3 regions of the Pedobacter sp. WC2501 genome follow, and region 1 is predicted to be linked to each of the others. Evidence: riboswitches for the same ligand, from Rfam matches in the RefSeq annotation. Region 1 holds a riboswitch; each other region holds the start of a gene.
The links. Region 1 has a riboswitch for S-adenosylmethionine ahead of metH (methionine synthase). Riboswitches for the same ligand answer to the same signal wherever they lie in the genome.

Region 1 (10,758 bases):
AACATTTTTATCATCGAAAATTTTCGGATAACTTCCGCGGAGCTCCCAGGTATGGAAAAATGGTGTCCAATCGATGTAAGGAACCAGTTCTTCTAAGGGATAATTATCAAAAACCCTTGTGCCTATAAATTCCGGAACAGGTAAGTTGGGTTGAAAATCGATCTTAAATTTATTCGCTCGTGCTTCTTCTAAAGTTTTAAAACGCTTATCAGATCGCTTATTTAAATGTGCTTCGCGGGCTTTATCATACTCAGCTCTTATTCCTGCAATATATTCATCTCTCGTATCAGGATTCATTAAAGTACTACAAACAGTAACACTTCTGGAAGCATCTAACACATGGATGGCAGGGCCTGAATAATTCGGTGCTACTTTTACCGCAGCATGGATTCTTGAAGTTGTAGCTCCACCGATAATTAATGGAATGGTAAAACCTTCGCGTTCCATTTCTTTGGCAAAGTGAACCATTTCATCCAATGATGGTGTAATTAAACCGCTTAGACCAATAATATCGGCTTTTATTTCTTTGGCTTTTTTGATGATTTCCTGTGCCGGAACCATCACACCCATATCTACAATTTCGAAGTTATTACAGGCCAACACCACGCCCACAATATTTTTTCCAATATCGTGCACATCGCCTTTCACGGTGGCCATTAAGACCCTTCCCGCAGATGAACTCTGATCCTGATCGGGATTATCCAGTTTTTCCTGTTCGATAAACGGCAATAAATAGGCTACCGCTTTTTTCATTACCCTCGCCGATTTTACCACCTGAGGCAGGAACATTTTTCCGGCTCCAAATAAATCACCTACAATGTTCATTCCGTCCATCAATGGTCCTTCGATTACCTGAATCGGCCGGGCATATTTTTGTCTGGCTTCCTCCACATCATCATCCAGGTACTCCACAATTCCTTTTACTAAAGAGTGGGATAACCTTTCTTCAACAGGACCTTTTCTCCACTCTTCGTCTTTAACCACCTCTTTGCCTTTCGACTTTACGGTATCGGCATATTCTACCAAACGCTCGGTAGCATCGTCTCTTCGGTTTAAAAGCACATCTTCTACCCTCTCTAACAATTCGGGCGGAATTTCCTGATACACCTCTAACATTCCCGCGTTTACGATCCCCATATCTAAACCGGCCTGAATGGCATGATAAAGAAATGCGGAGTGCATCGCTTCGCGGACAGTATTATTTCCTCTAAAAGAGAATGAGATGTTCGAAACCCCACCACTCACTTTGGCATAAGGCAGGTTTTCTTTGATCCAACGAGTGGCATTTATAAAATCGACGGCATAATTATTATGCTCTTCTAATCCGGTTGCAACGGTTAAGATATTTGGGTCGAAAATAATATCCTCTGGCGGGAAACCGATTTCATGTACCAGAATATCATAACTCCTTTTACAGATTTCTTTCCTACGCTCGTAATTATCGGCCTGCCCTTGTTCATCGAAAGCCATTACCACAACCGCGGCGCCGTATTGCATAATTTTGCGGGCACTTTCGCGGAATTTATCTTCCCCTTCCTTTAAGGAAATCGAGTTTACGATTCCTTTTCCCTGCAAACATTTTAAGCCATTTTCAATAACCGACCATTTAGATGAATCGACCATGATCGGCAATTTGGCAATATCCGGTTCAGAAGCTATGAGGTTTAAGAATTTGGTCATTGCCGCTTCCGAATCCAGCATCCCTTCATCCATGTTTACATCGATTACCTGTGCACCGCCTTCAACCTGTTGTAAAGCAACGGCCAATGCGGCTTCGTAATCGCCACCCAAAATCAGTTTGGAGAATTTTGGAGATCCGGTAATATTGGTTCTTTCACCAATATTTACAAAAATACTATCCGGGGTGATGGTTACAGGCTCCAATCCACTTAAACGCATGTATGGTTCAAGAACCGGTATTTTACGGGGCTCTGCTTTTCGGGCATTTTTAGCAATACAGCCAATATGATCTGGCGTAGTACCACAACAACCTCCTACTATATTCACAAAACCGGAAGCAATAAAGTCATCTACCAAATGTGCTGTTTCGTGCGGTTGCTCATCATAAGCACCAAACTCATTTGGTAAACCCGCATTTGGATAGGCCGAAACATAACAGCCTGCTTTTGCAGCAAGCTCCTCAATATGCGGACGCATTTCTTTAGCACCCAAAGCACAATTAAAACCGATACTTAATGGTTTTGCATGCATTACAGAGTTCAAAAAAGCTTCGGCAGTTTGACCTGAAAGTGTTCTACCGGAAGCATCGGTAATGGTACCAGAAATCATGATCTCTAGTTTACGGCCAATTACCTCTTCGTATTTTTTAATGGCTACAATAGCCACTTTAGCATTCAAAGTATCGAAAATGGTTTCGATCAATAACACATCAGAACCACCATCTACTAAACCGCGCACCTGTTCGTAATAAGCTGCTTCGAGTTCATCAAAATAAACTGCCCTAAAACCAGGATCGTTAACATTTGGCGACATGGAAAGGGTCCGGTTGGTTGGGCCAATAGCACCGGCAACAAAACATTTACGGTCTGGATTTGCAGCCATAAATTCGTTTACAGCTTCTTTTGCCACGCATGCACCTTCAAAACTCATTTCGTAAGAAAGGTCTTCCATCTGGTAATCGGCCATGGAAATGCGCTGCGTACTGAACGTATTGGTTTCGATAATATCGGCACCAGCGGCCAGATACTCCAGGTGTATTGTTTTAATAATATCCGGCCGTGTGATGTTGAGCAAATCGTTATTGCCTTTTACATCACAGGGATGGTTTTTAAATCGTTCCCCTCTAAAATCTTCCTCGGTTAAGGTATATCGCTGAATCATAGTGCCCATTGCACCATCAATCACCAAAATACGTTTTTCTAATTCTTCTCTTATGCTCATTCTTATTGTTAGATATGAGAATTGAGATATGCTATATGAGAATTATTAAGCACAACTTATCGCTCAAATCTCATGTCTCCCATCTCAAATCTCAAAAAAAGCTTATTTAAAAAGTTGGTACGTGAATCGTAATCCTAAACTTATCTGTTTCTGCTATTTGCAGAATAGAATTTAGCACCTTGTATGGTTACAGGTTGCTAAGACTTCGTTGGGTCTAATCCCTCCGTCTTTCTTAATAAGCATACAAAAATGCAACAAAGCAACATCAATTCCAAAAATTATCGCTTCGGCACCAAATAAAATTACAAAGGCCACGCAAAACTGCGCGGCCTTAAGAATATTGTTCTGTTAATGATTACTTTCTGCTTCCGAAAATACGAAGCAAGAAAAGGAAGATATTTAAGAAATCCAGGTATAAAGACAAGGCAGCTACAATAGCCATTTTTTTAGATTCGATCTGAAGAACCTGTTCGCCGCTGGCTTCGATCCCTTCGCCAATTCTTTTTATTTTTTGTACATCATAAGCGGTTAATGCCGTAAATATTGCAATACCAATGAATGCCATAAACAAACTGAATTGTTCGCTTTGAACAAACATATTTATTACACTGGCAATCACTAAACCAATTACGCCAACCATTAAAATCGGTCCAAATTTACTTAGATCGATATTGGTGGTGTAGCCCATAAATGCCATAATTCCAAAGATGCCTGCGGCTCCTGCAAAACAGCTCACCACCGAACCAGCAGTATAGGCAAGTAAAATAAAGCTTAAGCTTATACCAGTTAAAACTGAATATAGAACAAACACACCAACTAACGCACTATATGACAATCTACTTAATCCGAATCCCATTAATAAAACCAAGCCAAGCGGTGCAAACATTGCAATGTATCCAAAAATAGTATTGCTTACTTTTCCCGTTTCAGGATTTATAACGCGGAGATATTGCATTAATTCAGCATTCGTACCAAATAAATAGGCAGCTACAGTTGATAAACTCAACGCCACAAACATCCATAAGAAAACGTTTGCAAAGAATTTTTTAGAGACAGATTTTTCCTGTACAAAAACACTGTTGTCCTGATATTGATAATTTTGTTGTTCCATTTTAAATTTTGTGTATTTAACTATATAAAAATAAATATTTAGTTTAATCTTTTTGTCAGCAGTTCTTCAACTTTTTTGAAGAACTGGAGTGGTTTTAATGTTCGCCAGGGCAAGTCATCAAATGCACCACCAAAGTTAATGTAATAATCGATGTTATTATCGCGAAACTCGGTAATTACATGTTCCTGAAAATTCACCCCAACAATCCAGCCATCTTCTACTTCCTGAAACCATTCTTCGTAATAACTATCATCAGAGGCATGGAAATTCAGGACATTTTCACCGATCAGAATAAATTTATTAATGCCTTCATCCATCATCAGCTCTAAAATATCGCGCTTCATCAGCATAATATCGTTGTTAATGGCATCATTCCACTCGCCGATAAATTCGATAATGGCATAACTGCGGTCGTAATCAGCGTATAACACCTTCATGTATAACGTATTCGAACCAAACTCGTCCCATTGTGGGTGCAGTAAAAAGTTATAAATCTGCTTATCGAAGTAAAGTTCCGAATATTCGGTATTGTAAAATGGCGAACGCTCATCTTCTGCCGAAATATAATCATCTCTCCACTGGTAATAAGGCTCAATTTCGTGCATAATTTTTAATTATTGAATGAGCGAATTTTGAATGAGGTAATGATTAATGCTACTCTTACATGCTATCACTCACTAATTCTTTCATTCACTCAATCTATACTTCTCTCATTTCTTAGTGCCCTGCTTCAACAGCTTTTCGCACACTTCCATAACGGGTTAACAATTGGGCAGCTTCATCGTAGCCAATATTCAGTTCGTCGGCCACCATTTGTGTACCTCTGTCTACCAGTTTATGGTTAGTTAGCTGCATATCGACCATTTTATTGCCAACTACACGCCCCAGCTGAACCATAACGGTAGTGCTTAGCATATTTAATACCATTTTCTGCGCTGTACCGGATTTCATGCGCGTGGAGCCGGTAATAAATTCAGGGCCAACCACCACTTCAACCGGAAAATCCGATTCTGCAGCAATAGGTCCGCCAGCATTACAAACAATGCAGCCGGTTAAAATACCATGCTTACGTGCTGTGTTTAGCCCACCGATTACATATGGCGTAGTACCTGAAGCTGCCAGGCCAACTAAACAATCTTTTTCGTTAATGTCAAATTCCTTAAGATCTTTCCAGGCTTGTTCGGCATCATCTTCAGCAAATTCTACCGCCCTTCTAATCGCAGTATCTCCGCCGGCAATAATCCCTACAACCCAATCAAAAGGAACCCCATAAGTAGGCGGGCATTCTGAAGCATCTACAACACCTAAACGACCACTTGTACCTGCACCTATGTAAAAGAGACGACCGCCTTTTTTCATTCGCCCGGCAATGGCCGATGTTAATTTCTCGATTTGAGGCAAAGATTTTTCGACTGCAAACGCTACAGTTTTATCTTCGTTATTAATGCCCTGCAAAACTTCTAACACCGACATCTGATCAATGTGGTCATAGTTAGATTCTTGCTCGGTAACTCTATTCATAAATTTAATTTTGATAAAATTCGGTAAATTCTTTTTAAAAACTACGCTATAAATTCAAAAAATCTGACATAAATTTTAACCAATCACTTCATTGCATTAATTAATGTTAAATATTATAAACAAAAGACATGAAAATGCAGTTAAAAAATATATCAACCCGCTAATTTTCATAAATTTGCGTTAACGCCAATGAAAAAAAACACCCGCAACAACATATTGATCGCTGTAAGCTATTCTGTAATTTTAATAGTGGGGATGTTTTTGGGCATAAAATTCATTAAAGATCAAGGCTTTGGCGTTAAAAAAAGTCCTCAATTAGCCAATAACAGCGACGAAAAATTAAACGAAATCTTACACATCATCAACGGCAATTACGTTGATGACATCAATACCGATTCGCTTCAAAACTTACCTATCGATAGTGTTTTACACCAACTCGATCCACATAGTGTTTACCTGCCTCCGACTGATGCGCAAGATATGACCGATAACCTGGAAGGAAATTTTGAAGGCGTAGGCATAGAATATTACATGCTTAACGATACTATGATGGTTACCGGTGTGGTTAAAGACGGGCCAGCGTACCAGGCGGGAATTAAACTGGGCGATAAGATCCTGAGTATTGATACTGCAGTAGTAAGTGGCCGAAACCTACCCAAAGATCAACTTACAGGTCGTTTTAAAGGTAAATCCGGAACTGGTGTGAGTGTAGTGCTTTTACACCCGGGAGCGCCACAAAGTAACCGCATTATGGTTACCCGTGGTAAAGTAAACGTAAGCAGTATTGATGCGGCCTATATGATTAACAACGAAACTGGTTATGTTCGGATCAGTAAGTTTGGCGCCAATACTGACAACGATTTTTCTGCTGCAGCCAATAACCTGAAAGCAAAGGGCATGAAAAAACTGATTCTTGACCTGCGCGATAACGGGGGTGGTTATTTTACAGCAGCAACGGGCCTGGCCGATCAATTTTTGGGCGAGAACAAACTCATTGTATATACACAGGGTAAACATGAGCCTCGTACCGATTATTTCTCTACCGGCACAGGGGCCTTTCAAAATGGCAAACTCGCTGTACTGATTAATGAAAATACCGCATCAGCCAGTGAGATTGTAGCTGGAGCCATCCAGGATTTGGGCCGCGGGATTATTGTTGGCCGCCGCTCTTTTGGAAAAGGCCTGGTACAAGAACAATTTGCTTTTGGCGATGGCTCTGCACTGAACTTAACCATTGCAAGATATTATACTCCATCTGGCCGGAGTATCCAAAAATCTTATAAAAAAGGTTACGACGCCTACAAACACGAATTGGATGAACGTATGATGGATGGAGAACTTACCGGAGACCGTACCTCTTTTCAGGATTCTATTGAGAAAAATGAGGGTGTAAATATTCAGCCGAACAAAAAAGTTAAACCAATTGGCGGTATCCAGCCTGATATATTTGTGAAATTAGATACAAATGGCTACAATAAGTTTTACAGTAATTTAGTGAGCAAGAAAATACTTTCTGATTATGTGTTTAATGTACTTACCAATAAGTACAGCGCCAGTTTTGTAGAACAGAATATCAATATCTTCACCATAAACGATAACGACTTTAAGGACTTTATCGGATTTCTTCAACGCAAAAACATCACAATAGATCGTTTTCAACTGTACAATTCGAAAAATGTGATTTTAAATGATCTCAAAGCTTTGCTTTGTCGCTATTATCTGGGCGATGTGGGTTACTACAAAGCAGCAAACCAAACCGATAATGCGGTAAGACAAGCACTCCTTAACCTTCAGTAGCCATATTTTATACGTTATTGGAGCAGAATTAACCATCGAAATCAATTTTAAATTTCGAAAATAAAATATAAATCAACATAATATTTCAATTCAAAAACAATAAATAATACTATATTTTGTTTTATTTAGTTTTGTTTCCAGATTATATCATTTTATGGAAGCAAGATTAACAGCAAAAGATCAAGAAGTATTAGATAACCTTTTAGAAAAGGTTAAGGAACAAACCGATTTATTCTTAGGTTATCCGGTATCTAAAGATTTTGATTACCAGGCACTTTCTGATTTTTTAAAATATCCGATGAACAACCTTGGCGATCCTTTCGTTACTTCTACCTATGGCGTTGGCTCCCGTGAACTCGAAAAAGAAGTAGTTCAGTTTTTTGCTGAACTTTTTCGTGCGCCTGCAGATAACTGGTGGGGTTACGTTACCAATGGTGGCTCAGAAGGTAACCTCTACGGCTTATACCTTGCCCGCGAGTTACATTCGAAAGGAATGGTTTATTATTCTGAAGCGACGCATTATAGTGTACAAAAGAACCTGCATTTACTCAATATGTCAAACATCGTTATCCGCACCCAGGAAAACGGAGAAATCGATTACGAAGACCTTGAGCATACCATAAGGATGAACCGCCACATGCCTGTTATTATTATGGCCAATATTGGCACCACCATGACAGAGGCACGTGATGATGTGGCCAAAATTAAAGGCATCTTAAAAAAACTGGCCATCCAACATTATTATATTCATGCTGACGCGGCACTTTCTGGCACCTATAGCGCATTAATTGAACCCAGACCCGCATTCGATTTTGAAGATGGGGCAGACAGCATTGCCATTAGCGGCCACAAGTTTTTTGGCTCGCCCATGCCTTGTGGAGTCGTGGTGGCAAAAAAATCGAACCGCGATCGGATTGCACGTTCGGTGGCTTACATCGGAAGTATTGACACCACCATTACCGGATCGAGAAATGGCCATAGCCCCTTATTTTTATGGCACACCATTAAACGTTTGGGTATAGCAGGTTTGAAAAGCAGGGCCATGCACAGTTTAGCAATTGCAGCTTATACAGAAAACAGACTTAAAGAGATTGGTATTGCTGCGTGGCGAAATGCGAATGCCATTACTGTAAACTTCCCTACCCCATCTGCAACAATCTGTAAAAAATGGCAGCTGGCAGCTGAACAGGGAAATTCGCACATCATCTGCATGCCAAATGTAATGCAATCTCATATCGATCAATTAATTGCTGACCTTGAAGCCGAAATGGTATTGCAGGATTGGCACCATACAAACATTTCAATACCCCCTGATGTTTAATAACGATGCTAATTCAGTAATTACACATTAAACAGCTTAGATGAAAATAATAATTGTAGGCGCAACAGGCACACTGGGCAAAAAAGTAGCCGAAGCTTTTACGCAAAAACACGAGATCATCCGTGTAGGAAATACCAAGGGTGATGTCCAGGTTGACATTACCAATGAAACATCGATTAAAAATATGTTCGAGCAGATTGGTGCTTTCGATGCCCTGATCAGTACGAGCGGTAAAGCTCCCTTTGCGCCTTTAAATCAGATGACGGGTGAGGTATTTAAGCGTGGCTTATTGGATAAATTATTGGGACAGATTAACCTGGTGCTTATCGGTCAGCATTATATCACTAAAGGTGGTTCATTCACATTAACTTCCGGGATATTGGCCGAAAATCCGGTCGCTTCAGGATCAGCATTGAGCACCACAAATGGAGGTTTAAATGCATTTGTTTTGGCTGCAGCTCCAGAACTTGAAAATGGCGTTCGTATAAATGCCATTAGCCCTAATGTGGTTGAAGATTCTCCTGCATATTTCGATTCTTTTCCCGGGGAAATTCCGGTTAGCATGGAAAAAGTGGTTAAAGCTTATGAGAAAAGTGTACTGGGCATCATATCAGGCCAGGTAATAAAGGTTTATTAATGACATTAGGTATTTCGAAAAAACAAGACGTTTTTTTATAAAAGCTTATTGTAAAATTTAGCTTATTCAAAACCCAAAGTTTTATATTATCCTATATAACAACTCAAGCATGATAGAAACCGAACGCCTCATTTTAAAACCATTAACGCACGATCAGCTTTTAAAATATATCAAAGATGATCACTCTTTAGAACAAGAATTTGGCCTTCTACCAACCAAAAAAAACATTTCTCCTTCACTTCAGGAAGCTTTGGAACAAACAATTTTACCTAACGTTTTCGATAAGGACAAAGATTATCTCTACCATACTTTATGGACCATCATATCCAAACCAGACCATAGAATGGTAGGTGATATTTGTTTTGTTGGCGAACCAGATCCAAATGGCGAAATTGAAATAGGGTATGGCACTTATGAGGAATTTAGAGGCAAGGGCTTTATGACTGAAGCTGTTGGCCGATTAATAGAATGGGCCAGGGAGCAACCTAAAGTGAAATCGGTTTATGCAACCACGACTAAAGACAATGTGGCCTCTTATTCCATTTTAGAAAAAAACAACTTTATCCATATTGGAGAAGTAGACGATATGTTAAGCTGGAAAATTGAGTTGAATAATGTGCAGGCAAGGATTAATGTTGTCACCGAGACAGGGAAAACCACGGAATAGAATACGATTTACCGAAAGGACAGATTGCCAATATAGAAATCATCCTCTTACGATCGTCATGCTGAATTTATTTCAGGATCTGATTAGAACAACATTCTTCCCGTCAATCTGAATTTGAAATTCCATCTTTGGAATCTAGACCTTCGTGGATTTGAAATCCACAAAACAGTGCGACGAGATTACAAATCTCGACGAACAAAATATCGTTGATGCACCTTGCAATACGCTACAGCACAATCTCAAACAAACTTAAACTGATTCCTTCATAGTGTTTCGGCAACCCTTCGGTTTTTTCCATATTTACTTCACCAACATAATCAAAACCACAACCCGTGTAATATTCGAGCAGTTTTTTATTATCGGCCCAGGTGTCCATTCTGATAAATTTAATGTTATTATTTGCGGCGTAATCTTTAGCCCATTTGATAATTTCCTTCACGAAAGAATAACCCCTAAATTCAGAATGGGTTACAATCCTATGGATATAAATCGCTTCGTGATCCCGCTCTCCCCAAATTAATTGGTCGTTAAATGTAACGGCAAATACACAGGCTACCTCTCCATCTACAAGAATTTTATATTGGCGTTGTTCATCAATTTCTGTTTGCACCATTTCTCTGCTAAAGCCCTGCCAGTGCTTGTTAAACACTTTCTTTTGATGTTCAATAGCCATATCATAAAAATCGAAAATGGTATTGATGTCAGCTGACTGGCTGTTTTGTACTTGTAATTGCATGAAGCAAAAGTAAGGGTATTTTCTGACCAGTAATAAGGAGAATCGTCCTTTCAACTGGAGCGCAGCG
Region 2 (10,758 bases), 3.0 Mb from region 1:
GCTTTACTTCGTTACACTCGTGTTCGCTCCTACCAGGTTTAGGTACAATGGTCTGTTATAACCCAGTTGTATATTATTTTACTTCCATCAACAATTGACCAATTTACAGTTAACCATGATTTGGAAATGAAAGGTTCTGCGCATTTCGGGTTATACAGTCCTGTTATCCGCTTTACTTCGTTACACTCGTGTTCGCTTCTACCAGTTTTAGGTACAATGGTCTGTCATAACCCAGTTGTATAAATTAACACTAATTAAAAACGTTTCTTACAGTTGTGTGTTACGTTTATATAATTTAACCTAATATTTTTAATTATGACGATCCAACTGAATACCGACAAAAATTTAACCATACACCAGGAATACGATGAAAAAATCCAAACCCAGTTAAGTGAGGGTTTGAGCAGATACAGCGATTTAATTACGCGTTTAGAAGTTCATCTGTCTGATGAAAACGGCAGTAAAGATGGTTTAGACGATAAAAGATGTTTGTTGGAGGCCAGGATTACTGGTAAAGAACCTTTAGCCGTTACCAATATGGGCAACACCTACGATTTAGCCATTGCAGGCGCTTTAACCAAATTAAAAAGTGCTTTAGAAAAAGTGGCTGGAAAAATGAAGGCACATTAAATCCATTCGTCACCCTGAATTTAGTTCAGGGTCTATCGAACAAAATATTTTTATAATAAAAAAGCAATCTGATCAGATTGCTTTTTTATTATTATAACGTTGTCGTTTATCTCTATTGTTAAACAGAGTTTAACATTTACTTTTTAGAAATTCAAATTTAGTACCTGCTACAGCGTTCCTAAACATGGCATCATTTTCCTCATCAACCGTGCTTATATGAATATTACCTTCTTTGCAAATTGAACCGATCATAGTTTGAAATTCATCAGTAAAATAAACATATTGAACAATACCATTTTTACTTACCAAATCCGAAAGGTGCTTAACAAACTGAACCATATTTTGCTTATTTAGGATTAAGCCCCCTTTAAAATCCTTACCTATATCTTCATTTTTGAGAAATTCCATCCCCTTTTTAAAGTTTTTATATTTTTCTTCCCTAAATCTCCATGCTAACTTTTCATCTCCCAAGAATATAAAACAATCTGATTTTATCCCGTCTAAAAGATGATTGAGTTCTTTCCCTAGTGCTTGAGTATGTTTTTTATTAGTTTTTGATGTTATGGTTAAAATATAATTGGCGAAGGTTTCCGGATAGAAATAATCATAATCTTCAATTTTTTCATTAAAATTCCTCTGCGGAAATATTGGATATTTAGCAAGGCATTCCTTCCTTTTAATCTTTTTAATCACCTTATAGCTGTTTTTTAAACCAGCTGCTCAATATACCCTAAAAACAGTTTTAAAGCTCTCTTTCTGTCATCGGTAACCTCAAACTGAAGTTTGTGGTATAGATAATCTTCCAGATCGAAATTCAATACCTCCGGTAACTCTTGCAAAACTTCTTTTCTATGATCAAGGCCAAATTTTAAAGCGGCATTAAATTCATCTTTAAAGTCCTTTGAAATTTCTTTGTTTGCCACCCAGGCAGCATACATAAAAGGTAAACCGGTAAAATTTTTCCACTCCTCACCCATATCATAAGCGTAAGCAAAATCGTCTTTTTTACCAAATGTCCTGTCTCCTATTAAAACAAAGGCATCTGTTTTTGCAGTTGCATCAGTCGTAAACTCCACTTCTTTTTTCCAATAGAATTTTAGTAAAACTTTGGCTAAATTGTTTGATGTACGCGAGTGGGCATCTAGTCTTACCGTTTTAATTTCCTGGGCAGGAACTTCACTAAAGATGAATACAGAGTTTACACCTCCATCACTTCCGATACAATAATCGGCCACAATATTGGCATTTGGAACCAGGGGAATAGCTGCAACAGGCATTAAGCCGATATCAGCCTGACCGTTAATTACTTTAGCTGCACAATCAGAAGGGATATCTAAACTTAAATCAATTTTATTTATGATGTCAGAATGTTCTAGTCCGTATATAAAAGCTTTAGTGTTGGTGTAAGCAACAGCAGATATTTTAATCTTATTCAAAGTATTATGTTTTGCGCTTCACGTTTGGCGTTAAGCGTATTATTAAATTACTAAACCGTCTAAATGGACGGCCTCCGCCATGGTTAGTGTCCTCACGAACAATTACTTATTTCGTTTCGTGGAGACACGAAACGGGGCCGTTTATTCCCCAATTACTAAACCGTCTAAATGTATTGCGCTGTTAAATTCGAGCACGGTAAATTTCCCATCTTCAAAACCCATTTTATAAAGTACGGTGTTCTGGTGTGGGAATTCGGTCATCAAGCTTAATGGTTTGCCTAATAATAAGCAAAGAAAAACCCGCATTGCTCTACCATGCATGCAAAGTAAAACCGTCTTTTCTTCAGGTCTCGTCATTAAAACTTCCATGGGTTGTTTCAAACGCTCGTAAACATCCTGCACGCTTTCGCCACCTTCAAAATGAGCCGTATAATCTCCATCTTCCCAGCTTTGCAACATCTCACGGAAAGCCTCACGCGCATCTTCAGTATTCGGTTTTCCTTCCCAAACACCCCAGGCCAACTCATCTAATCCCGAAAGCTTTTCCCAGGGTAATTTAGCATCAATAAACTTCTGAACAGTTTGCCAGGTACGTTTTAAATCAGAAGTGTAAATCTTATCAAAAGGAATATCCTTATATTTTTGATAAAAAGCCTCTGCCTGTGCCCTTCCCAAATCATTTAAGTCAGAATTTATACCTCTGCCCTGTACTATGCCTTGTCTGTTAAGTTCCGTTTCGCCGTGGCGTATGATGTATATTTCTTTCATCTAATTAATTATTGAATGAGAGATTTTTGAGTGATTGAATGTTTAATTTAACGCTTAATATCTATCATTCACTCATTCTATCATTCTATTATTCCGTCATTCTATCACTAATTCACCACAGGTAATTTATAATATTGCGGTTTCTTCTCTTCCTCAAAAACAACATGCTCGAAATCCGTAACCACATTATATAAAGTATCGCGCTCTATTGCTTTTCTGCCTACTTGTTTGATCAAATTCACCAATTCTTTAGTACTCATTGCAGGTGTTTGTTCTTCAGCTCCTGCCATTGAATATATTTTGGTGGTATCATCCAAAGTACCGTCGATATCATCCACACCATAATTTAAGGACAACTGCGCTGTTTCGCGACTGATCATCGCCCAATACGCTTTAATGTGATCAAAGTTATCCATATAGATACGGGCAATGGCATAGTTTCTTAAATCTTCAATTACTGACGATTCGGGCACATTGCTCATCTGGTTATGCTGATTTCTGAATTTTAATGGAATAAAAGTCTGGAAACCACCCGTACGATCCTGTAGTTCACGGAGTTTCTCCATGTGGTCTACGCGGTGCCAGTATTTTTCGATATGTCCATAAAGCATGGTCGCATTACTGCGCATGCCCAGTTTGTGCCATTCTTCATGTATATCCAGCCATTGCTGCCCGGTACATTTATCTTTAGCAATCTGTTCTCTGATTTCAGGGTGAAAAATCTCTGCCCCACCACCCGGTATTGATTCCAATCCGGCTTCTTTCATCAAACGCATACCTGTTGCGTAATCGATTTTAGCTTTTTTGAAAATATAGTGGTACTCAACAGGCGTTAATGCTTTAACATGCAGATCTGGACGGTGTTGTTTAATAGCCGTGAATAAGGCCGAATAAAATGCCACATCGTATTGTGGAAGCACGCCCCCAACAATATGTACCTCCGTTACCGGTTCACCATCGTATTTTTTAACGATATCTAGCATTTGCTCCATCGTTAAAGCCCAGCCTTCTTCTTTTTGTTTGATTAAACGAGAGTAGGAGCAAAACTTGCAGTCGTAAACACAAAGATTGGTTGGTTCTAAGTGAAAGTTTCGGTTGAAATAAGTTTTATCACCGTGTCTTTTTTCACGGATGTAATTTGCGAGGACACCCAGGTAACCTAGTTCGGCATGTTCGTAAAGATGCACACCTTCCTCAAATGTAATCCGTTCTCCGTGAAGAACTTTGTGTGCTATGTTTTGTAATTCAGTTGATAAATTGGTATCAGCTAATATTTTTTCAACTTGCTCAGTTGTATTCATTCCTGATTTATTTTGAACAAAAATACAATAATGAGGCGATTTGAAAATCATTTTCTTGTAACAAACCGTGATTTTTGAATCTCAATCTTAATAATTAACCACAGATGAACACTGATAAACACAGATATTGATTGCTTTTATTTTTGTAAAATCTCCTAGCATCGTCATCTCGACTGGAACGCAGTGGAATGGAGAGATCTATCTTTATAGATTTCTCGACTTCGTTGCAATCGCTCGAAATGACGACACTTTAGAGGAAACTATAAAGATAGATCAGTAACGGTTACAAAAAAAGCACCTCTTTTCAGAAGTGCTCTTATTATGTTTTTCAAAGGTAGATGAAATTATCTTGCAGCAGGCGTAAAGGTTAATACGATGTTTGCAGTTTTACCACCAAATTCGATTGGCGATTTTAAGATCATTTGTGTGCTGGAAAGGTCAGTTAATACTAAACGGTAACCTTCTGTTACGTTTTTAGCTTTATCACCTTCAAAGATTTTTTTGAACTGGAAAGTCTGGTCTTTAGGTGCAGCCGACCAGAAGATAGTCTGCATTACCGAACCACAAGCACTTGATGCTGGTAAAGTGTAAGAACCATTACCGCTATTGGTTAAGTTCCATGTACTTCCCTGGAAACACTTGTACGATTTCTCTCCAAATAATCCCTGAACAGCGCCATCAGGCAATCCTTCTAAAGCTACATTACTCACCACCCATTCGCGAACAACTGTACCTCTGCTACCTGTTACGCCTGCAGTTACTCTTTTTGCAGTATTACAACTTTGTAACATTACTAAAGTAGAACATGCTATTGCGATAGCTATAAATAATCTTTTCATTTTTTGTTTAATTAAATTTCGACAAACTTGTTACATAAATCTTGCCAAAACCATTACGAACCTTAAATTAGCGCCAAATTATTAAATTGCTTCCCGATATCATTTTGATCAAAACTAATTATTATGAAACCCGAAACCCTTGCTATTCACGCTTCTAATCTCGTAAAAAGTGCTACAGGTGATGTTACGCCGCCAATTAATCTATCCACTACTTTTTTTCGTGGCGAAGATGGTGGTTATCCCGGTGGGCACATGTATAGCAGGGTAAGTAATCCAAACCGGTCTGCTCTAGAAAACACTGTCGCTAAATTAGAATATGGCGAAGATGCAGCTGCTTTTTCTTCGGGTAATACCTGCGGACTGGCCATGTTCCAGGCTTTAAAACCGGGTAGCCATATTATTGCACCGGATGACATGTACTGGGGAATTAAAAAACAGCTGCTAACCATTTTTAATGAAAGTCTGGAATTTGATTTTGTTGATCAAACGGATTTGAACCTGATAGAAAGCAGCATTAAACCCAATACGCAGTTAATCTGGATTGAAACGCCATCAAACCCTTTGCTAAAGGTTACAGATATTGAAGAAATTGCCAGAATTGCTAAAGCAAAAAATATCACCCTGGTTTGCGACAGCACCTTTGCCTCTCCAATTTTACAGAATCCAATATTATTGGGTGCCGATATAGTAATGCACAGCAGCACCAAATATTTAGGAGGCCATAGTGATGTGCTTGGTGGGATTTTAATTACGTCCAAAAAAGATGAATTATGGGAGCGCATCAAAAACATACAACAAACTGGTGGTACGGTACCCTCTCCTTTCGATTGCTTTTTATTAACCAGAAGCATTAAAACCCTGGCCTACCGCATGAAAGGCCATTGCGAAAACGGAAAAAAAGTAGCCGACTATTTAAACGGGCATCCAAATGTTGAAGCTGTATTTTATCCTGGGTTGGAAAGTCACCCACAACATGAAATTGCCAAAAAACAGATGAAAGATTTTGGCGGGATGATGTCATTCCTGGTTAAGGGCGATGCTGAAGCCGCTCATAAAGTGGCAAATAAAGTTCAGCTATTTGCACAGGCAACCAGTTTAGGTGGTGTAGAGAGTTTGATTGAACACCGTTATTCAGTAGAAGGACCGGATAGTAAAACACCCAAAAATTTACTCCGCATTTCAGTAGGCTTAGAGCATGTAGACGATATTATCGCCGATTTAGCGCAGGCGTTGGGTTAAAGTATAAAACCTATGAGGTCTTTAAGACCTTATAGGTTTCTAGTTATTTCGAACCTTTGTTGCTAAACCCGATTGCAGCGATATCCTTTTTGGCTGTCACCCTGAGCGAAGTCGAAGGGTAGCCAAAAAGATAAAGCGTAAAGCGGGACTGCAATCTCCTAAGGACTACAGTACCCTAATTTTCCAAAACTTACTTAGGATTACAAATCGTGGTCAACTTTAACAAATAGTTAGCCTCCAATGGTTCATTAGTTTGCGCTAAACGTTGAGAACCGGTATTGGCAGGACAAGCAATATCCCCTGCTGCATCATAAACCAGTTTATTTCCGTTCGCCAATAATTCTTTTGGAACATATACCTGCACTTTGGTGATTGAATAACCAGAAGGAAAATAACGCACATAATAACCGTCAGGGTGTTTGGTCCAGATGCCACTTGGCACATCACTTCTTGGTGGAGCCATACCTGCTATAATAGCATATCTTTCCATGTCGGCATAAGTATAATTTCCAGAAGACACCAGTTGACGGATATTATTTTCTGCTTCAAAAACGGCTTTCACACCTGAAGGTAACTGGTCCTTAGCTTTTTCCATTACATCGAAAGGTAAAACACCTAAAGCGCCACCTTCCAATTGCGTAAGTTGTTTTGGCGTTAACAATTTAATTGCAGTTACTTTCACTTGTCCGTTAAAATCGGCAAATTTTGTTCTGGCAATAATGGTCCAAAGTAAGGCCTGGATATCATGCTGTTCTACTTCAGGATGTTTTTCTGCGCTTTTCAAAATAGAAACCACAATTTCTTCTTTCGGGCCCAAAACTGGGGCAAACATGTAACCATCGCCCTTTGATGGCGCAAAAGTTCCGGCTTTAAGGCAGTAGCTTTTGTTGGTCATTTCGTACAGACCTTCGCAGAGTACAAAACCGCCATCTGGATTTTTAGGCAGTAAATACAAGGGCTGAGCTTTTAAATTGAATGAATTAATAAAATCAGGCAGCTTTTCGCCTTCCCTGTTTACATCCTCAAAGTTGGTGGTAATGGCAGCTGGCTGTTTTAAAAACCTGTCTACGCCTAAAGCTTTAGCACCCTGAGCAGTGCCGACTTTCAATAATTTATCTTTCAAACCTCCGAATTGGGCGTTTGCATTAGTTAAACACATTACAGTGAATAGCAGGCCTAAGCCTAGAACTCTTATATTTTTCGTCATAGTCATATTTAGATAGGTCACACAAACTTAGAATTTTAAGTGCTAATTTTTATATTAAAAGTTCTAATTTGTCGCTACCCAATAAAATACATTACTGATTTTCATACGATTAACAAAAAATCAAAATTTTATTTTGTGAATTAAAATTAAATTCAGACATTTGAAATATTATTTGGTAGAAAGCTAAATAAAAGTCAATCTTCACAGGTTGATTTATAAAGAAGTGGCGAGAGACTGGCTCGATGACCCACTGGCAACCCTCAGAAAGAGAAGGTGCCAATTCCTGACCGGATAACATGGTGTTATCTGGAGATATAAATTAGAACTGATGAAAACATTAAATCTTCAATCGCTAAGCGAACCCAGTGCAAACCTTAAAAAGATAGAACAAACTTCTATTTCTACTTTTTTTTATAGATGTGCAATTACTTGTATGTGCTGTTGCATACAGTAATTTAAAAAATCTTCCTTTTTTGTTTCTTTCAAACTGGAAGGTCCCGAAACATCGGGATACGCCCTGCTAGGTTTTAAAATTAACCTAAATCACTACGTCTCATCATTCAACAAATAAAACAGAAATCATGTCAACATCATATAAATTTGAAACTTTACAATTACACGCTGGCCAGGAAATAGATCCAACAACAGGCTCGAGGGCTGTACCGATTTACCAAACTACTTCTTACGGATTTAAAAACGCTGAGCATGGCGCCAACTTATTTGCTTTAAAAGAGTTTGGCAACATTTACACCAGGATCATGAATCCGACTAATGATGTTTTCGAAAAACGTATTGCAGCTTTAGAAGGTGGTGTAGCTGCTTTGGCGGTAGCTTCAGGACAGGCTGCACAGTTTATAGCGTTAAACAACATTTTGGAAGCCGGCGATAGTATCGTTTCTTCATCTCACATTTACGGTGGAACTTATAACCAGTTTAAAGTTGCTTTTAAACGTTTAGGTATCCATGTCGATTTTGCGAATCCAGATGTGCCTGACGAATTTGAAGCTAAAATTACCGACAAAACGAAAGCCATTTATCTCGAAACCATTGGCAACCCGGCATTTAGTGTTCCTGATTTTGAGAAAATTGCTGCAATTGCAAAGAAATACGATCTACCTTTAGTTGTTGATAATACTTTTGGCGCAGGAGGTTATTTGTTTAAGCCTTTAGAACATGGAGCAAACATTGTTGTAGAATCGGCAACAAAATGGATTGGCGGACACGGAACAAGCATTGGTGGTGTGATCATTGATGGCGGAAACTATAACTGGGGCAACGGTAAATTCCCTCAATTCTCTGAACCATCAGCAGGTTATCATGGTTTGGTTTTCAGCGATGTTTTCGGCATCGGCGGACCATTTGGCAATATTCAGTTTATCATCCGTGCACGTGTGGAGGGATTAAGAGATCTTGGCCCTGCCCTATCCCCTTTTAATTCTTTCCTTTTATTGCAGGGCTTAGAAACCTTATCGCTCCGTGTACAACGCCATGTTGACAATGCTTTGGAACTGGCTACCTGGTTAGAAAACCATCCATTGGTTCAGGAAGTACAATATCCGGGATTAGCGAGCAGCAAATACAATAGCCTGGCAAAAAAATATTTAAGTAACGGTTTTGGCGCAGTTTTATCTTTCGAATTAAAAGGAAGTAAAGAAAATGCCACACAGGTTATTGATAATTTAAAACTCGTTTCGCACCTCGCAAACGTTGGAGATGCAAAAACGTTGATTATCCAGCCATCGGCAACAACACATCAACAATTGAGTGAAGATGAGCAACTGGCCGCAGGTGTAAAACCAAACGCATTACGGGTTTCAGTCGGTATTGAGCATATCGATGACATTAAGGCCGATTTCGAGCAGGCTTTTGCATCTATTCACGCTCAGGTTTCTACAGATAGTTTATTAGCCTAATCCTGTTCATTTTCCGAATACAACACAACAATGAGTACAGCATCAACTTATAATTATAATAAACAGTTCAAATTAGAGAGCGGAAAAAAAATCCGCAACCTGCAAATTGCTTATCAAACTTATGGCAAATTAAATGCAAATAAAGATAATGTAATTTGGGTTTGCCACGCACTGACTGCCAATGCTGATGTTTTTGAATGGTGGGAAGGTTTGTTCGGTCAGAATGCTTTGTTCAACCCTGAAGAGCATTATATCGTTTGTGCCAATGTTTTAGGCTCGCATTATGGCAGCACCAACCCATTAAGTACCAATCCGGTAACAGGCTTACCTTATTACCTTTCGTTTCCACAGTTTACGATCCGCGATTTAGTATCAGCACATCAGTTATTGGCTTCACATTTAGGTGTTGATTATATTAAATTATTAATCGGTGGTTCTTTGGGTGGGCAACAAGCTGTAGAGTGGAGTATTTCGGAACCGAATAAAATCGAAAACCTAATCCTGATTGCCACCAATGCGGCGCATTCTCCATGGGGAATTGCGTTTAACGAAAGTCAGCGTTTGGCCATTACCACAGATAGAACTTTTTATGCCAACCAACCTAACGGTGGCAGCAAAGGTTTAAAAACCGCCCGTAGCATTGCACTTTTAAGTTATAGAACGTATAGTGCTTACGGCAGTACACAGTTAGAAAGTGTAAACGATAAGACAGACAATTTCAGGTCGTCTTCTTATCAGAACTATCAGGGAGAAAAGCTGATCAACCGCTTTAACGCTTACAGTTATTATTATTTAACGAAAGCTATGGACAGCCACAATGTGGGCCGTAACCGAAAAAGCATTGGCGATGCACTAAACCTAATCAGTGCCAATACACTGGTAATTGGAATAGAAAATGATGTTTTGTTTCCTTTATCGGAGCAAAAATATCTGGCAGATCATATCCCTGGGGCAGAATTCAGTGCTTTGCATTCTGATTATGGTCACGATGGGTTTTTAATCGAAACAGATGCTTTGACTAACGTAATCGGAAACTTTATGAAGGAAAGCCGTAATAAAAAAATCATCAAATTACAGCATACTGCCTAAAGAGGTTTAGGGTTTAGGGTTTAGGGTTTAGGGTTTAGGGTTTAGGGTAAAAAATAAAAAGAATAGCTAATATCTGTACTATCAAATTCAACAAAAAATAATATAAAATAAATACAGTTAATCGGTGTAATCTGTTTATCTGTGTAATCAAGTCTAAAATAATGAGTAAGAATTTAAAAATCGGTTTATTTGGTTTCGGCGTTGTAGGGCAAGGTTTATTGGATATCATCCAAAGCCAGAACCTGAACCTGGAGATCATTAAAATCGCGATAAAAGACCCAAGAAAGAAACGTAGCCTCAATAAGGATCTTTTTACTACGGATCGCAATGAAATAC
Region 3 (10,758 bases), 2.3 Mb from region 1:
GCTTTGACTTACATCGGCAGCCAAAATCTGATTGTAACTATTGGTATTGTATGCACTTAAATCGAAACGCAACCTTTTGTTAAAGAAAACAGCCTCAACGCCCAGTTCTGTTGAAGTGGTCGTTTCTGGTTTAAGGTTAGGATTAAGGTCTATATTACTTGTGGTAAGTTGAGGGTTTGCGTTAAACGGCGCACTGAACACATAAGTATTGATCAAACGGTAAGGATCGGCATCTTTACCCACTTTAGACCAGCCTCCACGTATTTTCAAATAATTAAGGGCTTCACTTTTAATATCAAAAGCTTCAGTAGCCACAAAGCTTCCGTTAAATGATGGGTAAAAATACGACCTGTTCTGTGCTGGCAAAGTAGACGACCAATCGTTACGGGCAGTAATGTTGGCAAAAAGATAGTTCCTGAAACCAATTTGCCCGGAGGCATAGATACTGTAAGATTTTAAACGCGATAAATTATTTGATGAAACCAATGGATCGCGGGAATTTTTAAGTGTATACAGTCCTGCAATGGCCAATTTAGGTGCGCTTTGATCATTCTGCTCTATATATTGCCTGCGGATGTTACCACCGCCTAATAATTCGAGACTAAAATCATCATTTAACTTTTTGTTAAAGTTTAATGTCGCATCAGTGTTATTTTCACTTACCGTAAAGGCACTTTCAGTGTAAGAGCCAAAAGGTGTTCCGTTCGTGCCATAGGCAATCCTAACTTTACGCCTGTCGTTGTAATAATCGGTTCCTGATCTGAAATTGAAATCAAGTCCGTCAATAATTTTATAATTAAGGGCTAAACTACCGATAATGCGACTGCGGTTCTGCGAAACTGTATTTTCGTAAGCTACCCAATATGGATTGCTATAATAGCTGTTATTCCAGTTAAACGTTTTTCCATTTTCATCCAAATAGTTTTTTAACTGGTTAATATCAACCTGACGGCCAAACCAGGTAAACTGTAACATGGTACTTGTAGAACGTGAACCTCCTGTGCCAGGCAAATTATCTGAATTAAGTTTGCTATAATTCGCATTAGCCGTTAAGGTCAGTTTTGGTGTTATCTTCAGTGACGTATTTAATACAAATGAGTTTTTGCCCTGTCCGGAATTCGGCACAATGCCTACTTGTTTAAGGTTATTGTAGGAGATGCGGTAATCATATTTTTCGCCAGCATCTGCAACAGATACACCATTATTTAAGGAATATCCCGTTTGAAAGAAATCTCGTATGTTATCCGGATGGGCAATAAACGGAACAGCTATCCCTTTCGAATAAAACTGTGGAATTAACCTTCCATCGAGTTTTGGCCCCCAGCTCTCATCTACCCCATCATTAATACCTTTACCTGCGCCATCCACATAACTGAACTTGCCTTCTGATCCCTGACCAAAAGCATTTTGATAAACCGGCAGGGTAAGCAATGTTTCCAACACGGCATTGGAGTTAATATCAATACCCAATCCTTTTTTCGATTTACCTGTTTTCGTTTTAATCAGGATTACCCCTGCGGCAGCCCTCGAGCCATATAATGCAGCTGCATTTGGTCCTTTTAGCACACTAATTGATTCTATATCCTCTGGATTGATATCTGAAATGGCATTCGCATAATCTCTTGCCCCTGCAGAATTTAACTGCGAATTATCTACCGGAATCCCATCAACCACAAATAATGGCTGATTATTTCCTGCAATAGATGTTTCTCCCCTGATGACCACACGTGAGGAACCCATGCTCCCCTGACTGTTCGTTACCCTAACTCCGGCTATTTTTCCAGCCAGTGCATTTACCAGGTTAGATTCTTTAGCTTCGGCCAGATCTTGTCCTTTTAATTCCTGAACAGCATAACCGAGCGATTTTTTCTGCCTCGAAATTCCCAAGGCGGTAACCACTACTTCATCCAACGCATTATCACTTGATTGAAGAATGACTGAAATGGACCCGGCATTTTTATTGATTTGTATTTCCTGTGTTTTAAAACCGATATAAGAAAATACCAATGTACCCTTTTCTGGTGCGTTAATGCTGAAAGCACCTTTCCCATCACTAATCGTAGTTTGTTTGGTTTCTTTTATTAAGATGGAAACACCAGGAAGTGTTTCGCCATCTGCCGACTTCACCGTTCCGGTAATAGTGGCATTTTGAGCGAATAGCTGCTGCGTAATAAAGAGCAACAGGATAAACGCTATTGATTTAAAAATTTTGATCATGTGTGTGTTTTAAAAATTAGTTAGAAGATAAATTTTGGGCAAAGCGACTCCCTAACGGTTAATAACCGTGTTTTGCTAAAAAAATAAATGGGATGTTTAGATCAAAAGTGCCTGTTAAAACGGAGCAATTCTAACAGGACCAGCGCATTCGGGAGTCTACACAAGGATTTACATAAGGCGATTTTAGCTTGTCTGTTTTTCTCATTTGAATGATTTTATTTAATGGCATAATTTAATTTCAAGAAGGCATTCAGGGCTAAAAAAAAAGCACCTCTTAAATCAGAAGTGCTCCATATATTTTATATAAGGATAACGCAATCAACTGACTTAACTACCCCAGATTCATCTGGGATGGAATTAGCACCATTTCTAAAAATTAGCTGGTTGCTAAGGTTTCACAGGGCCATTCCCTCCGCCTTTCTTGATAAGTATTTTAAAATAACTTGGGCAAAGGTATAATTAATTCCATTTATCCTATAGTTTTTATAGATTTTTATTGAAATATTTTTTCTTTGACAATTACATCCATATCTTTGTCTAGTAATTTAGTCGACAAACACAGTCCCAATGAAACTTAAAACCATTTTAACAGCCGTATTGGCCATATCACTAACCTTCACTTACGCTCAGGAACAAACGGCCCTGGTAAAAAATCAGACAGCAAAGCTTCTGGAGAAAAAGCAAAAAGCATTTGTTGCCCTCGGTAACTGGCGTGGAATAGCTAAAGTAAAGGAAGGATTAGAAATCCCTTTCAATTTTGAAATCAACGAAAAAAACGGTCAACAGAAATTATATTTCCGCAATGCTGAAGAGCGTTTCGAAGGTGGCCCTGTAAAACAAACTGCCGACTCGCTTTTTGTCAAACTGGATCAGTTTGATAACGAACTTGCATTTGCGATAGTTGGTGATCAATTAACGGGTACATTAAGAAAACAGGATAAAGCAGGTAAACCTTTGGTGATTACTGCCGAACGAAAAAATTACCGTTTTAAAACAGATAAACCTGCCGCAGCAGACTATTCTGGTAGTTACGATGTGGTTTTTACATCGCCAAATGGTAAAGAAGAAAAAACAGTAGGTTTATTTAAACAATCAGGAAACAGACTTACGGGGACTTTTCTTCGCGTAACCGGCGATTCGCGTTATCTGGAAGGTGTTGTAGAAGGAAATGAATTTCAGCTTTCGAGTTTTATTGGCTCCTCTCCTGCTTATTACAAAGGAACTTTTCAGACAGATGGCTCATTAACTGGTGAAATTTTAGGTGCAAGGGGAAGCCAGCCTTTTACCGGAACCAAAAATAAAAATGCTGCCTTGCCCGATCCTTACAAACTTACCTACCTGAAAAAAGGGTACAAAACGCTTGATTTTAGCTTTCCTGACATAAATGGCAAAAAGATTTCGCTACAAGATGAAAAGTATAAAAACAAAGTGGTGATTTTAACCATCACTGGTAGCTGGTGCCCAAATTGTGTTGACGAAGCTACTTTTATAGCACCCTGGTATAAAGAAAACAAGAAACGTGGTGTAGAAATTATTGCTTTGCATTACGAGCGTTCAACTGAACCTGAATATGCAAAGAAAGTAATGACCCGTTTCAGAGAACGTTTTGGTATCGAATACGACCAGGTATTGGCAGGTACAGCAGACAAACAGGTGGTATCTGAATCTTTACCGGCACTCGATTCATTTTTATCTTTCCCAACTACCATTATCATTGATAAACAGGGAAATGTAGCGCAGATCCATACAGGTTTTAACGACCCGGCAACCGGTAAATTTTATGATGAATTTGTGAAAGAGTTTAATACAGAGATTGATACGCTATTGAAGAAATAGTTATCATAGTTTCATTCCTTAGCTGTCATTCTGAACGCAGTGAAGAATCTTTGCCTTATTGGTCGGTAAGACACTTGGCAATAAAATAAGTGTAGTGTGTATGGGGGAAAATTTTAATAGTTGCACAGGCAATACGCTCCAAAAAACATATAACGTTTCGTTTTTAGAAAAGCAGATATAGCGATCTTCGGTTTGGGCAGTCCTTCTTTCCGCTTCTATCTTTTTGTGATATTAATTGCACAATTGATGCGTTCTACAGCAAAAAGTATAGCCGCTGCAATAAGGTTTATTTAACCTGAGGCTGTGCAACAACAAATAGATGAAGGAAATGTTAAATGTAAGGTCCTTCGACGAGTTATCAATGACAGATTTCAAAAGAAAGGTCGTCAGCAATGACGATAATCTGAAGAGATTTTCTTTAAATAATACTGTAATTATATTCATTCCTTATCGGTCGGTGTCTCACCGACCGAAATATGTTAGGCAATAAATCCTAAGCAGTAGTCGGTGTGACACCGACCACAGAAACTCTGTGACTTCTGTATTTCCGTGGCGAAAACTAAGCTATTGAATACTCTTCAAAACGAACTCAACGATTGTTTTCTTCGGTACCACAACGGTGGTTGTCCGGCTATACCTGGCGATATTGATCCCATAAAAATGACCCTGCCAATCAAAAACGGGCGAACCACAGGCGTTTGCTTTAATAGCGGTATCGTGTGTAAAAATAGCATTAAACCCATCTCTTCGTTCTGATTTCCCGCCTTCAAATTTCTCTGCCGGATGATTAAATACCGACTGCCCCCTTCCCTCTAGTTTTAATGTTTTACTCATCTTACCCGAACCATTTCCCCATTCAAAAGTAAGCTCATCACCTGCCCAATATTTTAATATTTCGGGTGCAAATTCACTTGCCTTTTTGATGAGTTTTCCGTTAATGCTGATTAGTTCGTCGCCAACTTTTATACCCGCTTTTTCTGCCGGACTGCCTTCTTTAATTAACGAAAACTGAACCGGACTCGAATTATAAACAACCATTGCGCCCAAATAAGGCTGACTGTTAATTTTTGGCAAATTAAATAGTGTACTCCCCAAAACACTGTGCATCACCTTGCCAGAGGGATCAATACTATAAAGAAGTTTACCCATCTCTATTTTAACACTATTGCTATCAGAAATATTTAAATCAATCCCACCGTTTATCCGCTGTTCAAGTTCGAATAAAACCAGGTCATTTTCCTGATCTTTTCCAATTAACTTGATTGGCACGGCAATTCCATTAACATCATAGTGCGCTGCTTCACCAACCATGGTGTTTTTACTCAATAGTAACTGTTTTTTAGTCCCATTTGCTGTTTTAACATTCAATAATATAGCCTCAATTTCCTGATTTTTACCTTTTACCATACTGTTAATTAAAAAACAGCTATTTTTTACAATTGGTGTAGCAAAATCAGGATGTAAAGTCTTTTGTTTACTTTCTTTCTGCAATAGCGAAGATAAGGGATCTGTTTTCACACTATCCTTCTTTTCCGGGAAAGCCGTATAAAGTCTTTCGCTGTTTAAAGCCGTCCAATAGCGACGATAAAGGTCAACGGGAATTTCGAAATTCATTTCTTCCGAAACATCAATGGCACTGTGTAACCCGATAACTCGGCCATAATAGTCAAATAAAGGTCCGCCAGAATCACCTGGTTCCATTTTGCAGGTTGAGCGGATAAAGCCATATTCATTTTTCACTTCTGCAATATTTCCTAATCTTAATGTTGGCAGCGTTTGATTTAAGGTTTCGGGGTATGAAATACTGATACAAGGTTCATTTTTAACCAGACTTGCAGAATAACCCATCTCAGCAAATGGATAGATGCCTTTATCGGTAATTTTCATCATGCCCACATCTGGAATGCCTGGCGTTTCCTTATTGTCTATTTTCCCTAAAGCCAAGGCGATACATTCGCGTCCGTCAGGAAAAAAGACCTTATAATTTTTACCAGGTAAAATAGTATGTGCTGCCGTTAAGATATAGCCATCGGCACTCACTACCACACCGCTAAACTGCGCACTGGTTCTTTGGTTTTGCTGCACATCGAAACCCCACATCCTTACACTTGCGGGATATGCTTTTTTAACGGCTTCGGTTATGGTTTCCTGGAATTTGGCAACCTGCTTTTTCTGTGCTGCAGCATTTAATCCGGATAGCATCACCACCGTTATCAAAATTACTTTGATATAATTATTCATGATTAGTTATGATTTTTTGCCAATGTAATCCGTTCAGAAATTTCCTCGAGTGCATCGGCATCATTTCCGGTGAAACCGGTGAGTTTAAATATAATTTTGCCTGCTTTATCGATAACGAATTTTGCTGGGATGGCACTTACGCCATAATCTTCTACCGCAGCGTTACGCCCTGCTTCATTTTTCAGATCCATCAGCACCTGAAAATTAAAGTCCGATTTTGCGATGTAGTTCTTCGCGTCTTCAACAGGTGTTTTGGTGGTTTCCCAGGTATGGATAAATAAGAACTTCACACCAGGATCATTTTTATAGGCATTAACGGCTAACTGCATTGCAGGAAAAGATTTTTTGCAGGGCACACACCATGTCGACCAGAAATCGAGTACAATTACTTTTCCTTTCAGGTCTTTTAACGATACCACATTTCCATCAAGATCTTTTAAGGTAAAATTGGGTGCAGGCAAAGCAATCATCTCTGATAACAGCTTATTATGCAGGGAATCAGCTTTGTTTATAGCAGTTTGCGCCGATACAGAAATACATGCAAACAGGCACGAAAAAGCCAGGAGGCAAAGCCTCAAAAAAGATTTCATATTTTAAGTTAAAGGTTTTAAAAAAAAGGCAAGGCCATTTTACCGGCCATGCCGAGCGCATAGATAGCTTAAATGAGTATCTCCAATATCTTTTCTTTCGGTGGATAACATTTGGTTTCGTCACATACCTGATAGTAAAGGCCACATCTTATTTTAGTACCTGCTTTTGCCTTGCTGTAATCGACCATTATCCTGAAATTTGCCTTTCCTTCAAAAATAAACATGCCCTCATTGCCTGGATATGGAATAGCTGCTGTAGTTTTCCATTCCTGATCAGCTATTGCACCTTCAGGAAGTTCGAGGCGGGTTTCGGTTACCACGAATGGATTATCTTTGGATACATAAGCATAAATATGCCAGCCTTTTAAAATTTTGGCTTCGATAAGTAAACTGTCTTTTTTATTGCCATTGCCTGGAATAAACCTTGCCGAAACCGCAACAGGATCAGCTGTGGTCGGTTCATCACTTATAATCGCTTTTGGCAATTGGTAGCTTTGTTGCTGGCTAATAGGAAGATTTTTTCCATAAGTATTGACCATGAATTTAAAACCACCAGATTCGGTGTAAAATAGATTATTACGGTTTAGATTGAGCCAATTTCTCCATTCAGCTGCTTCGTTGAATTTTTCAGTGGTGTAACGTTCGAGCAAGCGTTGTGCCATCGCTACATCTTTCTTGGCCTCCAATAAACTTACGCATTTATCTAAAAGCGCTACTTTACGGTTAGAAATACCCAGTTTTTGTGCATCCCGATCTAACTGAAGGGTATACACACCTGAAGGATAGAAATATTCATAATTTTGGCGGTAGTATTTGTGATATAGGTTAATATTCGTGCCATAAATGGCAAACAAACCATCGCCGGCATAACCTTTTACATAATCCTCAAATGACTGGGTATCATTGGTTATGGGCATTTTTAAGAACATTTCGTTGCCATGGCCAATATCTTCGCCCTTTGCTTTTTTGTCCTTTAATTCCTGCTGCATTTTCAGCATACGAAGGTTACCTTCCCGTCGCGAAACAATGGCCTGGTTATAAAGATCTTTGTTTAACCGATAGATCAGTTCATCTATGCCGCTCCGGGTTTCGATCTGTACTTTTTTAACAATGGCCGGAAGACCGTCGAATTTTTTGATATAACAGATGGTGTTTACAAAAACATCTTTGGCCTCATCTGTCATATAATCAGGAGAGCCTGCAAAACCCCACATAAAGTAATTCCCCTGACGACCTAATGCCACTGCTTCGGCATTTTTAAGGCAAACACCACCTGAAATAGACTCAGCGTCAGGCGAATCATTAAATCCTTCTCCATGCGAAACCATACCGATCAGGTAAGGTTCTTTTGAAGAAAAGCCTTGCTTTACCACCTGCCACATATTCATTTCTTTTGGTGTACCAACGCCTTGGTGGCCATTAAAAAAAGAACCTGGAGTCGGCTTTTTCATCATGGTTAGTTTTACAGCATTTGGCGTATTAAAAATGGGATGATTCGTTTTGATGTTCAGGGCTTCATCATCCAGGCACTGGCAGTACCAATCGAACTTTAAACCTAAAGGTAAACCCACATTGGGTGCCATGGCGTGCATTAAAATCATCGGGCGGCTAAAGTCTGCAGGTAAGTTAACCAGGCCGGCATCCATCAGCGTTACATCCACGCCATCAGACATTTCTACTTTGTAATCAGCCACATCTACTACCTTAACCTCAGTAAAACGCTGTTCCAAAAAGGTTTTAAAATCAGCCATTCTGGTTTTGTATATTTTTTCGACAACAGCTGGGGTAGTTGAATAATAAACTACATTTTTTGGCATCGGCTTATCGGGATTATAGCCCACATACAAAACCTTTAATGCAATTTTCTCCCTATATTTCGCCGTCCCAAAAGTGAGCAGCGAAACCAGCATCAGGCATGCCGTTAGCATCTTTTTCATTATCTATATTTATCAGCCAATAACTAATTGAATATTTCAGCAAGCTTTTTGTTTAATGGTTCGCCACGCAAGCCATTGCCGATAATTTTGCCCTGCGCATCTACCAGAAAACTTGCAGGTACTGCGCGTACGCCATATAAACGGCCCACTTCGTTGTTCCAGCCTTTCAGGTCAGAAACGTGAATCCAGTCTAAACCATCTTTTTCTATCGCTTCTAACCAGCGCTCTTTTACGTTATCCAATGAAACTGAAATAATTTCAAAGCCTTTATCTTTATAGGTTTGATATTGTTTGACCAGGTTAGGATTTTCGGCCCTACACGGACCACACCAGCTTGCCCAAAACTCAACCAGAACCACTTTTCCTTTTAAACTGGCTAATGAAACTGGCTTGCCTACTACATTGTTCTGTGTAAAAAGCGGCGCTACATTTCCAACAGCGGTAATGCCGCTTGCAGCAATACGCTGTGCGAGTTCTTTACCCATGTCGGTTTCGCGATAGGCTTTGTTCAAGGCATTAAAAAGTGGTTCAACCTTGGCTACATCAACCTTACTCCCCGCAGCTTCTGAAAGTGCCACCAAAGAGAAATATGACGTTGGGTGTTCTTTTGCAAATTGAAACTGTTTCTCTGTTCTGTTCTGGATATTCTTTCTGAAACGCAGATCTACTGCTTTCATGTAAGCGGTATCTTTTTGCTGCTCTGGTGTGCCACGGTTAAAATCGATATTAACGGCTTTGGTAAGTGCCATAATGGTACCACCGATGGCTTTGTTATAGGCATCGTATTCCTGATAAACTTTCGAGCCAGCAAAAACAGCATTTTCCAGAGAATCTTTTGAAGTGATCGTTACCTGTTCCTTACCGAAATAAAAATAAATTACATCTCCGGTATAAACGGCCTTACCTTTACCCCCACCAGTATGATCCAAGGCCATACGCGCATAGGCATTGCCAGAAATATTTCCGGTAAACCTGAAACTTCCGTTAACAAGTGCTACCGAATCTTCGTGACTTATACCGTTATCCATGTAATCAATATAAGCCATTGCTGGTGCACCCAGCGAACCTATTTTACCTGTCAAACTAAAATTTGGCGCCTGTGCCCAGCTTAAAACTGGTAACAAAAAGGCCAATACTGCTAATTTTATCATTTTCATTTGTATGTCTTTCTATGGTTAAATAAGTTCCACGCTCAGATTTAAGCCCAAGCGTGGAACAGAATTATTTTCTGATTGCGATATCTACTGGAGCTCCTGGAATACCCTCAATCTTTTTGAGGAATACGCCGTTCATTCCTGTAGCAATACTTAAGAAAGAAACGCTTTCTTCTGTTCCTACCATCAAGGTTTCCTCGTCTTCGCTAAGTTTTAGCATCGTAATCGTTTTGCCGCTAAAGCTGGTAGCCAGCTCTCTTAGTTCTTCATTTACAGGATTATACCGATAAACCTTGCTGCCATTTGCAATATAAATTACCCCGTTTTTAGCGCCACTCCATTTTGTATTTTCATTAATTAACTCCTGGCGTACAAAAAGACGTTTATGTTGAGGCGTAAAGGTAAATGGCCCATTAAACTGAACATTGAACTTTAATTCGTAAATCTTTCCATCTGTTCCTTTACAATAGGCAAAACAATCTGCGTTATTAAGTTGCTCCAAATGAACAAGATCCATCCCCACATTTAAAGGATCGAAGGCAGTTGTTGTGGTAACGGAGTATTGGGTACCAAAATAAACAGGTGCTCCATAAAGATTGATCCGCACAAATTGCTTTCTGTTTTTGTCGAAGCCAATAAAATAAGTCGCCGATTGCGTAAAACTCATCACAAAGGAAGGAGCCAGCTCATAATCACCATCAGCAGGTAAGCCGAACATTCCATAAGTAGCTGCCTGGTCCCAGGTGCTTGTTGTTCCACCGTAAAATTTACCATTTACAACGC

Region 2: another riboswitch for S-adenosylmethionine. It lies ahead of ACUN24_RS19085 (O-acetylhomoserine aminocarboxypropyltransferase/cysteine synthase family protein); the one in region 1 lies ahead of metH (methionine synthase).
Region 3: another riboswitch for S-adenosylmethionine. It lies ahead of ACUN24_RS16560 (SusC/RagA family TonB-linked outer membrane protein); the one in region 1 lies ahead of metH (methionine synthase).

What each region holds. Positions count from the first base shown of each region.
Region 1 covers NZ_JBQZFI010000001.1:1,554,671-1,565,428, reverse strand. Annotated here, with positions in the region: gene metH (methionine synthase) at 1-2,901, opposite strand, end outside; SAM riboswitch class I at 3,039-3,143, opposite strand; gene ACUN24_RS06745 (Bax inhibitor-1/YccA family protein) at 3,257-4,012, opposite strand; gene ACUN24_RS06740 (hypothetical protein) at 4,051-4,617, opposite strand; gene murQ (N-acetylmuramic acid 6-phosphate etherase) at 4,730-5,533, opposite strand; gene ACUN24_RS06730 (S41 family peptidase) at 5,723-7,330, shown strand; gene ACUN24_RS06725 (histidine decarboxylase) at 7,485-8,651, shown strand; gene ACUN24_RS06720 (short chain dehydrogenase) at 8,692-9,288, shown strand; gene ACUN24_RS06715 (GNAT family N-acetyltransferase) at 9,398-9,955, shown strand; gene ACUN24_RS06710 (GNAT family N-acetyltransferase) at 10,182-10,691, opposite strand.
Region 2 covers NZ_JBQZFI010000001.1:4,541,717-4,552,474, forward strand. Annotated here, with positions in the region: gene ACUN24_RS19045 (HPF/RaiA family ribosome-associated protein) at 316-630, shown strand; gene ACUN24_RS19050 (hypothetical protein) at 760-1,323, opposite strand; gene ACUN24_RS19055 (menaquinone biosynthetic enzyme MqnA/MqnD family protein) at 1,338-2,066, opposite strand; gene ACUN24_RS19060 (histidine phosphatase family protein) at 2,208-2,834, opposite strand; gene mqnE (aminofutalosine synthase MqnE) at 2,942-4,135, opposite strand; gene ACUN24_RS19070 (hypothetical protein) at 4,480-4,974, opposite strand; gene ACUN24_RS19075 (trans-sulfuration enzyme family protein) at 5,098-6,213, shown strand; gene ACUN24_RS19080 (hypothetical protein) at 6,404-7,420, opposite strand; SAM riboswitch class I at 7,631-7,741, shown strand; gene ACUN24_RS19085 (O-acetylhomoserine aminocarboxypropyltransferase/cysteine synthase family protein) at 8,002-9,333, shown strand; gene ACUN24_RS19090 (homoserine O-acetyltransferase family protein) at 9,364-10,422, shown strand; gene ACUN24_RS19095 (homoserine dehydrogenase) at 10,584-10,758, shown strand, end outside.
Region 3 covers NZ_JBQZFI010000001.1:3,898,523-3,909,280, reverse strand. Annotated here, with positions in the region: gene ACUN24_RS16560 (SusC/RagA family TonB-linked outer membrane protein) at 1-2,217, opposite strand, end outside; SAM riboswitch class I at 2,542-2,648, opposite strand; gene ACUN24_RS16555 (peroxiredoxin family protein) at 2,785-4,053, shown strand; gene ACUN24_RS16550 (trypsin-like peptidase domain-containing protein) at 4,618-6,294, opposite strand; gene ACUN24_RS16545 (TlpA family protein disulfide reductase) at 6,297-6,884, opposite strand; gene ACUN24_RS16540 (protein-disulfide reductase DsbD domain-containing protein) at 6,953-8,821, opposite strand; gene ACUN24_RS16535 (redoxin domain-containing protein) at 8,845-9,972, opposite strand; gene ACUN24_RS16530 (PKD-like family lipoprotein) at 10,043-10,758, opposite strand, start outside.